Linked DNA regions of Tahibacter amnicola. The main gene of each other region encodes a partner of the protein of the gene in region 2 in a complex. Links are inferred from orthologs where the notes say so. Each region holds a gene or a part of one and is shown on either strand. Other genes may lie near its edges.

The links. The genes of interacting proteins can lie anywhere in the genome.
Region 1: the proteins of xseA (region 2) and N4264_RS09700 are in contact, whole or in part, in a cryo-EM structure (PDB 8TXR), measured with the Escherichia coli proteins. The link is inferred for Tahibacter amnicola from one-to-one orthologs.

Annotation. Positions count from the first base shown.
Region 1 is NZ_CP104694.1:2,280,641-2,286,059, reverse strand. Bases 1,086-3,950 are described here. They hold N4264_RS09700 (exodeoxyribonuclease VII small subunit), read left to right. Parts: upstream 1,086-2,323; coding sequence 2,324-2,578; downstream 2,579-3,950. Other genes in these bases: N4264_RS09690 (DUF4870 domain-containing protein), read right to left, coding at 3,610-3,942; ispA ((2E,6E)-farnesyl diphosphate synthase), read left to right, coding at 2,634-3,518; tilS (tRNA lysidine(34) synthetase TilS), read left to right, coding at 1,666-2,313. In the rest of the region: N4264_RS09715 (acetyl-CoA carboxylase carboxyltransferase subunit alpha), read left to right, coding at 1-884; N4264_RS09685 (hypothetical protein), read right to left, coding at 4,336-4,689; gltX (glutamate--tRNA ligase), read right to left, coding at 4,822-5,419. UniProt on the Escherichia coli protein: Bidirectionally degrades single-stranded DNA into large acid-insoluble oligonucleotides, which are then degraded further into small acid-soluble oligonucleotides.
Region 2 is NZ_CP104694.1:4,650,180-4,655,721, forward strand. What follows is about bases 1,200-4,187. They hold xseA (exodeoxyribonuclease VII large subunit), read left to right. Parts: upstream 1,200-2,006; coding sequence 2,007-3,368; downstream 3,369-4,187. Other genes in these bases: N4264_RS18180 (response regulator), read right to left, coding at 1,200-1,778; N4264_RS18190 (aldehyde dehydrogenase family protein), read left to right, coding at 3,437-4,187. In the rest of the region: more of N4264_RS18180, read right to left, coding at 1-1,199; more of N4264_RS18190, read left to right, coding at 4,188-4,870; N4264_RS18195 (BaiN/RdsA family NAD(P)/FAD-dependent oxidoreductase), read right to left, coding at 4,909-5,542. UniProt on the Escherichia coli protein: Bidirectionally degrades single-stranded DNA into large acid-insoluble oligonucleotides, which are then degraded further into small acid-soluble oligonucleotides.

The sequences.
Region 1 (5,419 bases), 2.4 Mb from region 2 along the record:
GCCACGGCCAGGCGTTCAACATCGAGGAAGAGATCGCCCGCCTCAAGGACAAGCTCAAGCTCAAGACCGCGGAGATCTTCCGCACCTTGAATCCCTGGCAGGTGTCGCAGCTGGCACGCCATCCCTCGCGCCCTTATACGCTCGACTACCTCGCGGCTATCTGCGACGAATTCCACGAGCTCGCCGGCGACCGGGCCTTTGCGGACGACGCCGCCATCGTGGGCGGGGTCGCACGCATCGAGGGACGGCCGGTGATGGTGATCGGCCACCAGAAAGGCCGCGATACCAAGACCAAGATCCGGCGCAATTTCGGCATGCCGCGGCCGGAGGGCTATCGCAAGGCGCTGCGTCTGATGAAGATGGCCGAGCGCTTTCGCCTGCCCTTGCTGACCTTCATCGATACCGCCGGCGCCTATCCCGGCGTCGGTGCCGAAGAGCGTGGCCAGTCCGAGGCCATCGCCCGCAATCTGCTGGAAATGTCCGCATTGCGCATTCCCGTCATCTGCTCGGTGATCGGCGAAGGCGGTTCAGGCGGCGCACTGGCCATCGGTGTCGGCGATCGCACACTGATGCTTGAGTACAGCACCTATTCGGTCATCACGCCGGAAGGCTGCGCATCGATTTTGTGGAAAAGTGCTGAAAAGGCAAAAGACGCCGCCGAAGCGCTGGGCCTGACGGCGCCGCGACTGATGGAACTGGGGCTGATCGACCAGATCATTCCCGAACCACTGGGCGGGGCGCATCGCGATCCACAGGCCATGGCCGAGAAACTCAAATCGGTGCTGCTGGGCCAGCTCGACATGCTCGAACGCATCGACATTCCCACGTTGCTGGAGCAGCGCTACCAGCGCTACCGTCGCTACGGCACGTATCGCGGAGGCTGACGCAACACCGGAGCGGCCGGCGCCAGAGGCCGGCCGCCTGACGACCGCAAGGCGGGGAGCCTGCCGTGAAGCCAACGGACCTAACCAGCACGCTCGCGGCCAGCATGGATGCGCTGCCATCTGGCCCGGTGGTCGTTGCGCTGAGCGGCGGCATGGATTCCACCGTGCTGCTGCACGCGCTGGCCGCGCTGCCCGCGGCGCGCGAACGGGGGTTGTCCGCCATCCATATCGATCATGGCCTGCATCCGCGCAGCGCCGCCTGGGCTGAAACCTGTCGCGACCTCGCTGCCGGACGCGATGTGCCGTTCTCCAGCGTGCGCGTCGCCGTTGTGCTCGACGCCGGCCAGGGCCTGGAGGCCGCCGCGCGCGAGGCCCGCATGGCCGCAATTACGCGGCAGTGTGCGCCCGGTTCCATCATCGCCCTGGCACACCACCGTGACGACCAGACCGAAACCGTGCTGCTGAAACTGGTGCGCGGCGCAGGTGCCGACGGCTTGCGCGGCATGCGCCCCTTCGACCACACGGAAGGCAGTGGCTCTGGCGCCCCCTGCTCGAATGCCCGCGCGATGACCTGCACAGGTACGCGGTGCAGGCCGGCCTGACCTGGATCGACGACCCGAGCAACGCGGAGACGCGCCATGCCCGCAATTTCCTGCGCCACGCGGTGTTGCCACTGCTGCGCGAACGCTGGCCGCAACTGGATACGGCCATCGGCCACAGCGCACGCTGGCTGGGCGCCACGGCGGAGTTCCTCGACCAGGAAGCACGCCGCGCGCTGGCCATGATCCAGGGCCTGGACCCGGCAACACTGCAGTGGCAGGCGTGGATCGGGCTTCCCGACGCCTTGCGCGGGCCCGTGCTGCGGGAGTGGTTGCGGGGTCTTGCACTGGCGCCGCCGGAACATTTCCATATCGACCAGCTGCACCGGCAGCTCACGTGCTCCCAGGAAACCAAGCTATTGCAGGTGAGCTGGCACGGCGCCGAAGTGCGACGGTATCGCACGCTGCTCTATGCAATGGCCCCCACACCGGCCCCGCCGCCGGATTGGCAATTCAGCTGGCACGGACATCCGCTCGAATTGCCACCCGGCAGTGGCACTCTGGCGTTGCGTGATGCGAAGGATGGCAGTGTCACCCTCCAGGAACCGCTGACCGTGCGACTGCGCAACGGCGGAGAAACCATCAAGCCCGCGGGCGATCGCCACACCCGCGAATTGCGCGACCTGTGGCAGGGCGCCGGTGTCCCGCCGTGGCAGCGTGGGCGGATGCCACTGGTCTACCGGGGAAACACCCTGGCAGCCGTGGGCGACCTGTGGCAGACGGATTCCTTCCGCGACTGGCTCGACGCCCAGGGCGCCCGCCTGGTCTGGACCTTGCCGCCATCACACGGCGACACTTTTTCAATTGACCGCCATTTGGGCCTGCGCTAGCTTTCGCGCCATGTCGAATACCACCGCCCAGCCGCAGAACCAGATTGCCGATTTCGAGAAGTCGCTCGACGAACTCGAACAGCTGGTTTCCCGAATGGAGCAGGGCGAACTCAGCCTCGACGATTCGCTCAAATCGTTCGAACGCGGCGTGACCCTGTATCGCCACTGCCAGTCCGCACTGGAACAGGCCGAACTTCGCGTCAAGCTGCTGATGGATCCGCAGGATCCGAACAGCGCTGTCCCCTTCCCTCCCGAAACACCCTGAACTTATGTCCCTTCCGGATAGCGGCTGCGCAGCACGGAATCCTGCGCCGGCCGACCTGCCATCGTCCCTGCTCGCCCACTCGGCGCGCGCCGAGACCTGCCTTTCGCAGCAGCTGCCTCCGGAAGAACAGCCCCCGACGCCGCTGCACCGTGCCATGCGCTACGCCGTCCTGGGCGGCGGCAAGCGGCTGCGGCCGATGCTGGTCTACGCTGTTGGCCTGGCGCTGGGTGCGCGTTACGAGGCGCTGGACGCCGCCGCGGCGGCGGTCGAGATCATCCACGCCTATTCGCTGGTTCACGACGACCTGCCCGCGATGGACGACGACGCCCTTCGCCGTGGACAACCCACCTGCCATATCGTTTTCGGCGAAGCCATGGCAATCCTCGCAGGGGACGCTCTCCAGGCACTGGCCTTCGAAGTGCTGGCGGCAGACCCGCACCTGCCGGTGGACGCCCGGACCCGCGTGGAGATGCTGCGCACACTCGGCGCCGCCTGCGGATCGCACGGCATGGCCGGTGGACAGGCCTTTGACCTGGCCGCCGTCGGTACCCGACTGAGCGCCGCCGACCTGGAACGCATGCATGTGCACAAGACAGGCGCTCTGATCCGCGCGTCGGTCCGCCTCGGCGCCCTGGCTTCGGGCTGCACGGACGAACGTCTCGTGGCACGCCTGGAACGCTACGGCCACTGCATCGGTCTGGCGTTCCAGATCCGCGACGACATTCTGGATATCGAGGGCGAGAGCCACGTCATCGGCAAGACAGCCGGCAAGGATGCCGCCAATGACAAGCCCACGTATCCGGCCATCCTGGGGCTGGAAGAATCCCGTCGCCTGCTGGCCACACTGACCGCCGAAGCGATCGACCAGCTGCAGGATCTCGGAGAAGCGGGCGCCGACCTGGCCAGCCTTGCTCACTTCGTGGCGGAACGCAGCAACTGACGGTTCCGTCGCAGGGCAAAACGTGTTGCACCGCAACGGGGCGACGCAAGAAAACCGCGCTGGCCCGTCGCCGGGCCAGCGCGCAGACACATTACTTGATCAGGCGCAGCGTCAGCGGGTAGCGATAGGCGACGCCTTCGTTCGCCTTGATCGTGGCGATGATGGTGAACACCAGCCAGGCGATGCCCGCGCAGATGCCGACCGGCAACGCCAACAACGCACCCAGGCCGAAGGTGATGATGGTCAGCACGACCAGCGCAACACCGAGCAGGCCGACGGTGATATTGAAGTTCAAGGCTTCCTTGCCCTGGTCATCGACGAAGGGCATCGATTCCTTCTTGACCAGCCAGATCACCAGCGGTCCGATGAAGTTGCCCAGGCCACCTGTCACAAGCCCCAGCAACGCGGACAAGTGCGCAAACATGGCCCACTGGCGCTCTTCAGCGCTCGGCGCACCAGCTGCCGGCGGCGGGGTCGGCGGCATCATGCCCGGGCCGTTCTCATTTGCACTCATAGCAACCTCCGTCTGGGGTGATGCGACCAAGATCGTTCCGGGCGTTCACGCTGTCAAGCCTCGTCAGTTGGGTATAGGTGGGACATTGTAAAGACTGCGATCGCCACCATCGGTCGTCCATTCCGCACCCGCGCCGTGACGCATTCCACGGTTGGGCAGAAGCGGGGGCGTTCCAGCGAACAGGAATGCAGGTGGCCAGGATAGCGGAGCCGGCGCAGACAGTTCCCGCAACGCCGCAACTGCGGCGCTTGCCCCGTCGGATAAAGATGGACCTTTTGGCGATGTAGGCAGCACGTGCGCCGCTCAGCGGCGCACGCGGGGCGCCGGCATGACCGGCGGCAACGCCTCGCCGCACTGCTTGCACACGGTCGCGCGGTGTGAATTGCGCGCACCGCACCCCAGACAGTCGCGCGTGGCGGCCGGCATGGCGAGGGAGACCACCCAGCCGATCGGCCCAAGGGCCAGCGCGAGGGAAAGATCGCGCCAGAAATGACCGCGCCACCAGCCGATCAGGGCACCCACGACGGCGAAGAGCACGCTGACCCAGGTCAGCAGCCACCAGTCGACCAGCCCCATGATGCGGACGAAGATCTCCCAGGTCGCCGCGGGATCGCTCGGGTCTATCCCTTCGAGCACCTTTTCGATCAATGAATCCATGGGCCGCCGGCACCGGTCAGTGAGATGCCCGGGACGGGCATCGCGGCATGATGGCGCGATGCCCGGGCGACGACCACGGGGAGCCGCTGCACGGCAGGCGGCCCGGCCGCTGGCAGCGGCGGGCCGGCCGGATCACGCGCCGATCCGCTTCAGGGCGTCTTCGATCCGGGCGATCGCGCGCGCCTGGCCAGTCAGGAAGACGGTGTGGTCGATCGACGGGGATACCTGGGTGCCCGTCATCGCCACACGCAGCGGCTGGGCCACCTTGCCCATGCCTTCGCCGATGGATGCGGCTGCCGATTCGATGGCCTTGTGGATGTCCTCGACCTTCCACTGCGACAGCTTTGCCAGCTCGCCGTGGACTGCCTTGAGCGCCGGAGCTGCCGTCGGCGTGGTCAGGTGCTTGGTCACCGCCGCTTCGTCCCACTGGATGATCGGCTGGTACCACATGGCGGCCTTCTCGGCCATTTCCTTGAGCGTGCGTGCACGGTCGCGCAGAGCGACGATGACGTCGGCCGGATTCGGACCGGACGCCAGGTCGTAGCCGGCGGCGTCCAGGTGCCACTGCAGGTGTGGCACCAGCGAGTCCGGGTCGTCGTTCTTGAGGTACTGCTGGTTGAGCCAGCCGAGCTTTTCGAGGTCGAAGCGCGCGGCCGAATGGTTGACGTCAGCCACGTCGAACAGGCGGATCATCTCCTCGCGCGAGAAGATCTCCTGGTCGCCGTGCGAC
Region 2 (5,542 bases):
TCATCCGCGTCGATGAGAATGGCCTGCGACGTGCGCGGCGGCTTGAGCCGCATGCGGGCGATGTACTGCTCGGTCAGGTTGCCGGTCAACGGGACGAGCGGCTGGTATTCGAGCACTGTCGTCGCCGTATCGGCCGGCGTTCGCAGGATCGCGCGGACCAGACGGACGCGGGGATCTTCGCTGGCAACCGTGGTGTCGCGCAGTTCCAGCAATACGCAGTTGCCGCCCGATGCCTGAGCGGTCAGCGTGCTCTGGCGCAGGCGGCGGATCATCTGTTCCACCCGCGAGATCGTGGTGATGCGTTGCGCGGTCAGCGTAAAGGTCAGGTTGAGTGGATCGTCGGAAGACAGCCACGTTCGCGCGACCAGCCGCTCGCGCGCAGCGGTCAGCGCATCGCGCATCGCCAGTTCGTCTTCCTTCTGTGCAATGGCCAGAAAAGCAAATTCGCCGTAGGCGCACAGTGGACGGGCGAACGGCAGGTCGGAAGCCAGCGCCGCGGCCAGCTGCTGCGACAAGGTGGATACATCCACAAAACTGATCCGTTCGCGCAGGGCCTCGATATCGTCGACGCCGATATACACCAGCGCCGAACACGATTCGCCGGCCTTGTCGATCAGGTTCTGCAATTCCTGCACGAAAACTTCGCGGCCACTCAGGATGCCGCGACGCTCGCCGCGGTTGGAGCCGGTGGATGTGGCCAGCGCACGCGCGCGGCGGACGCGACTGTCCACGCTCATCAGCAGGTGGCGCGGCTTCACCGGCTTGAGGATGAAATCGTCTCCGCCCATGGAAATGGCATCGAATCGGCGATCCAGGTCCTGCTCGCCGGACAGGAACACGATCGGCAGGAAGGCGAATCCCGGCTCCTGGCGGATGCTTTGCGCCACTTCAATACCGTTGCCGTCAGGCAGGTAGAAATCCAGCAGCACCAGGTCGGCATTGAAGGTGCGCAGGGTGGGAATCACGCTGGCGACGTCCGGGCAGACCTTGGTGGAGATGCCCCGGTGGCGCAGGATCGATTCGCAGAATTTGGCCTGGGCCGGGTCGTCCTCGACCACCAGCACGCGATATCCCAGGTTGCGTCGCTGCTCCAGCGCTTCCTCCATGCGCGCGAAAATTGCCACCGGGTCGCGGCTGGAGACGACCGCATCGGCACCGGCGCGCTGGGCGAACAGCATCCGCGCCGCATCCGCCGCTTCGGCCAGCACGATGCAGACAGGCGGTTCACGATGCGCCTCGCGGGTGCGGGCGAGCGCTTCGAGCACGTTGTGCAGCTGCGGTACGTAGCTGTCTTCGACCAGCAGCAAGTCGGGCGTGGCCTCGGCAAAGGCCGACACCATGGCCTCAGGCGCACTGAAGGGGCGCACCACATACCGCTGGGAGCCCAGGTAGGGCGGCAAGCCCTCAATCTCACGTCCCGGCGGACACAGGTAGAACGCCGTGCCGCGGATGTCGGCCACGGGCGCACGCTTGACCGGCCGCGCCACCTCCTTGGCCGGCGGCGGTGCGAGCTGGTCGATCATCGTCGCCATCGCCTGGCGTTGCGCCGCGCTCGGCGTTGCACCGGTGGCTGCAAAGGAGCACAGGAAGACCGTCAGTTCGAGGGCCGGATCCGCGATATCGGCAACGCCGAGATTTTCGGCTTCCTCGGATATGCGTTCGAGCTCTTCATGGAGCAAGCCGGCTCGACCGCTGTCCCAGGATTGCCCCAGGTGCGTGCGCCATTCGCCGACAAATGTGTCGAGGCGCTGGCGCAGGGCGCGTTCTGGCGCGCTCATGCGCCGATTGGTTCCTTCGGCTTCGGCTTCTTTCGTCTGGGCCATTCCGCCACCGCCATGAACACCGTGCGTCCCACTATACCGTTACCGCATGGGCGCCTGACCAGCCGGATCGTGTCGGCGCGTCAATTTTCGGCCGCCCGCGGCGCCGCGGAACCATTGTGGGGGTGCGGACGCGCCCCTACACTGCGTGGCCCGTCCGCCGGACGCCGGTTCCGCCCGCCAGCAATGACCGAAGATCGCCTCGACTACGTCGCCGAGCGGGACGTCCTGACGCCGTCGCTGCTCACCCGCCGTGCCCGCGACCTGCTCGAACGCGGTTTCGGCCTGGTCTGGCTGGAAGGCGAAATCTCCAATCTGTCGCGGCCGTCATCGGGTCATCTGTATTTCAGCCTGAAGGACAGTGGCGCGCAGGTTCGCTGCGCGATGTTCAAGCCCAAGAGCACCTGGCTGAAATTTCGCCCCGTCGACGGCCTGCATGTGGTCGCCCGGGCCCGCGTAAGCCTGTATGAGGCCCGCGGCGAATTCCAGCTGATCGTCGAGAGCCTGGAAGAAGCCGGCGAAGGCGCCCTGCAGCGCGAGTTCGAACGGCTGAAGGCACTCCTGGCTGCCGAAGGACTGTTCGACACGGCGCGCAAACGCCGCCTGCCGGACGTGGTGCGCCACATCGCGGTGGTCACCTCGCCATCCGGCGCGGCGGTTCGCGACGTGCTGAGCGTGCTCGGCCGGCGCTATCCGCTGGCACAGGTCGATATCATTCCGGTTCCCGTGCAAGGCAAGGAAGCGCCGCCGGCCATCGTGGCAGCCCTTGCAGCCCTCAGTCGGCGGGCCATCCACGATGTCGTGCTGGTGACGCGCGGCGGCGGTTCGATCGAAGATCTGTGGGCCTTCAACGACGAAATGGTGGCACGCGCCATCAGCCAGTGCCGCATTCCGGTGGTGTCCGCGATCGGGCACGAAGTGGATTTCACGATTGCCGATTTCGTCGCCGACCTGCGCGCACCAACGCCCTCGGCCGCTGCCGAGCTGCTGGTGCCGGACATCCAGGAGATCAGCCGCTCGCTGCGGGAACGCTTCGAACGCCTGGGCAAGGCGTTGCTGCGACTGCGCCAGGACCTGGCGCAGCGGATCGACCGGCTGTTCTCGCGACTGGAGACGCGCAGCCCTCAGGCGCGCCTGGCGCTGGGTCGAAGCCGGCTCGATGGCCTGCGCCGCCGCATGGATCACGCGCTGGTCCAGCAGCGGCATCACCTGGCACGTGAGCTGGCTGCATTGTCGACGCGCCTGGGTCGCCAGCATCCCCAGCTGCGCCTGGCGCGCGACTCGACGCGCGCGCGCGACGGATTCGAGCTGATGCGGCGCACGCTGGAAACACAACTGGTGCGCCAACGCGCTCGACTGACCGAGCTGGGGCGCACCCTGCATGCGGTCAGTCCGCTCGCGACACTCGGACGCGGCTATGCCATCCTGCTCGACGGCGCAGACGGCCACGTCTTGCGCAGCGTCGGGGATGTGCGCGCGGCACCGACAGTGACAGCGCGCCTGCACGACGGTGCGGTCACGCTGCGGGTGGACGGGCTGGCGCCCTAGTATCCACTTTGCTACAAACTCCGTTCCCCGCAGGCCGTGCCTGCCTCGGCCAAGGAACGGAGAATCGCGTGCTCAAGCCCTCCTACCCGTACTACCTCGCCAGCCGCCCCGTCGCCGCCAACACCGATCTGGCCGTCACCGACAAGTTCACCGGCGAAGTCGCCACGCGGGTCGCCCAGGCCGATGCCGCTGCGATTGACGCCGGAATCACCGCGGCCGTGAATGCCCAGGAGTCCCTCCGCCAGTTTGCGCCATGGCAACGCCAGGCCGTGCTGGAACATTGCGTGAAACGTTTCCGCGAACGCAGCGACGAGCTGGCGATGGCCCTGTGCATCGAGGCCGGCAAGCCCATTCGCGACGCACGCGGCGAGGTCACGCGCCTGATCGACACCTTCCGCGTCGCTGCCGAGGAGTCTGTGCGCATCCAGGGCGAGGTCCTGAATCTGGAAATCTCGGCGCGGGCCAGGGGCTACCGCGGCTTCACGCGGCGCGTGCCGATCGGCCCCTGCTCCTTTATCTCCCCGTTCAACTTCCCGCTCAATCTCGCCGCGCACAAGGTGGCGCCGGCCATCGCCGCCGGCTGTCCGTTCGTGCTCAAGCCCGCCAGCCGCACGCCGATCGGCGCACTGATCATTGGCGAGGTACTGGCCGAGACGGACCTGCCCGCCGGCGCGTTCTCAATCCTGCCGGCACACCGCGACGGCGCCGATCTGTTCACCACCGACGCGCGCCTGAAATTGCTCTCCTTCACCGGTTCGCCCGAAGTGGGCTGGGATCTCAAGGCCCGCGCCGGCAAGAAAAAAGTCGTGCTGGAGCTGGGCGGGAATGCCGCCTGCATCGTCGATGCGGACCAGGCCGACCGCCTGGATTTCGTCGTTGAACGGCTGGTATTCGGCGCCTTCTACCAATCGGGACAAAGCTGCATCAGCGTGCAGCGCATCCTCGTCCACGACACGCTTTACGATGCGCTGCGCGAACGCCTGGCAGCCCGGACCCGCGCACTGGTGATGGGCGACCCCAAGGCCGAAGAGACGTTCATTGGCCCGATGATCGACCGCCGCGAAGCCGAGCGGCTGGAAGGCTGGATCCAGGAAGCGATCCATTCCGGCGCGAAGGTGCTCTGCGGTGGTCGACGCGACGGCGTCATGCTCGAAGCCACGCTGCTGGAGGCGGTCGACGCCACGCAGAAGATCTCGTGTCTGGAGGCGTTCGGCCCCGTGGCCCTGCTGCAACGTTATGGGGATTTCGAAGAAGCCCTGCGCACGGTCAACGATTCCACCTTCGGCCTGCAGGCCGGCGTGTTCACCTACGATATCCGCAAGGCCATGCGTGCCTGGGACATACTGGATGTCGGCGGCGTCGTCATCGGCGATGTCCCCAGCTTCCGCGTCGACAACATGCCCTATGGAGGCGTAAAGGATTCGGGCCTGGGCCGCGAGGGCATCCGTTACGCGATCGAGGACATGACAGAGACACGCCTGCTGGTGATGCGGGACGCCTGACGATATCGCTCCGGCCACCTCGGCACGACCGGCCGCCGCTAGACGACGTTGCCGGCCGCGTGGCCGGACGCCCAGGCCCACTGGAAGTTGTAGCCGCCCAGGTGGCCGGTGACGTCGAGCACTTCGCCGATGAAGTACAAGCCGCGCACACGACGTGATTCCATCGTCGAGGATGACACCTCGTTCGTATCGACGCCGCCGAGCGTCACCTCCGCCGTGCGATAGCCTTCGGTGCCACTGGGAACCATCGGCCAGGCATTGAGCTGGGCACCGATCTGGCGTAACTCGGCCGGCCGGTACTGGCGCATCGGCTTGCTCCCAAGCCAGACGTCGCACAGGCGTTGCGCGAGCCGCTTGGGCAGTGCGTCACCCAGTACGGTGCGCAGCTCGCTGGCCGGTTGCCGCGCCTGGCGGCCGGCAAGGAATTCAGCGGCGTCTTCCGCGGGCAACAGGTCGATCGAAAGGTCTTTGCCGGGCTGCCAGTAGGACGAGATCTGCAGAATGCCGGGACCGCTGATGCCACGGTGCGTGAACAGCAGCTGGTTGCGAAAACGCGCACCGTCGCAGTGCACTTCCACCGGCAGCGACAGTCCGCTCAGGTCCTGGTAGTGATCCAGGTGCTTGCCACTGAGCGTCAGCGGCACCAGCCCGGCGCGCGTGGCAAGCACCGTG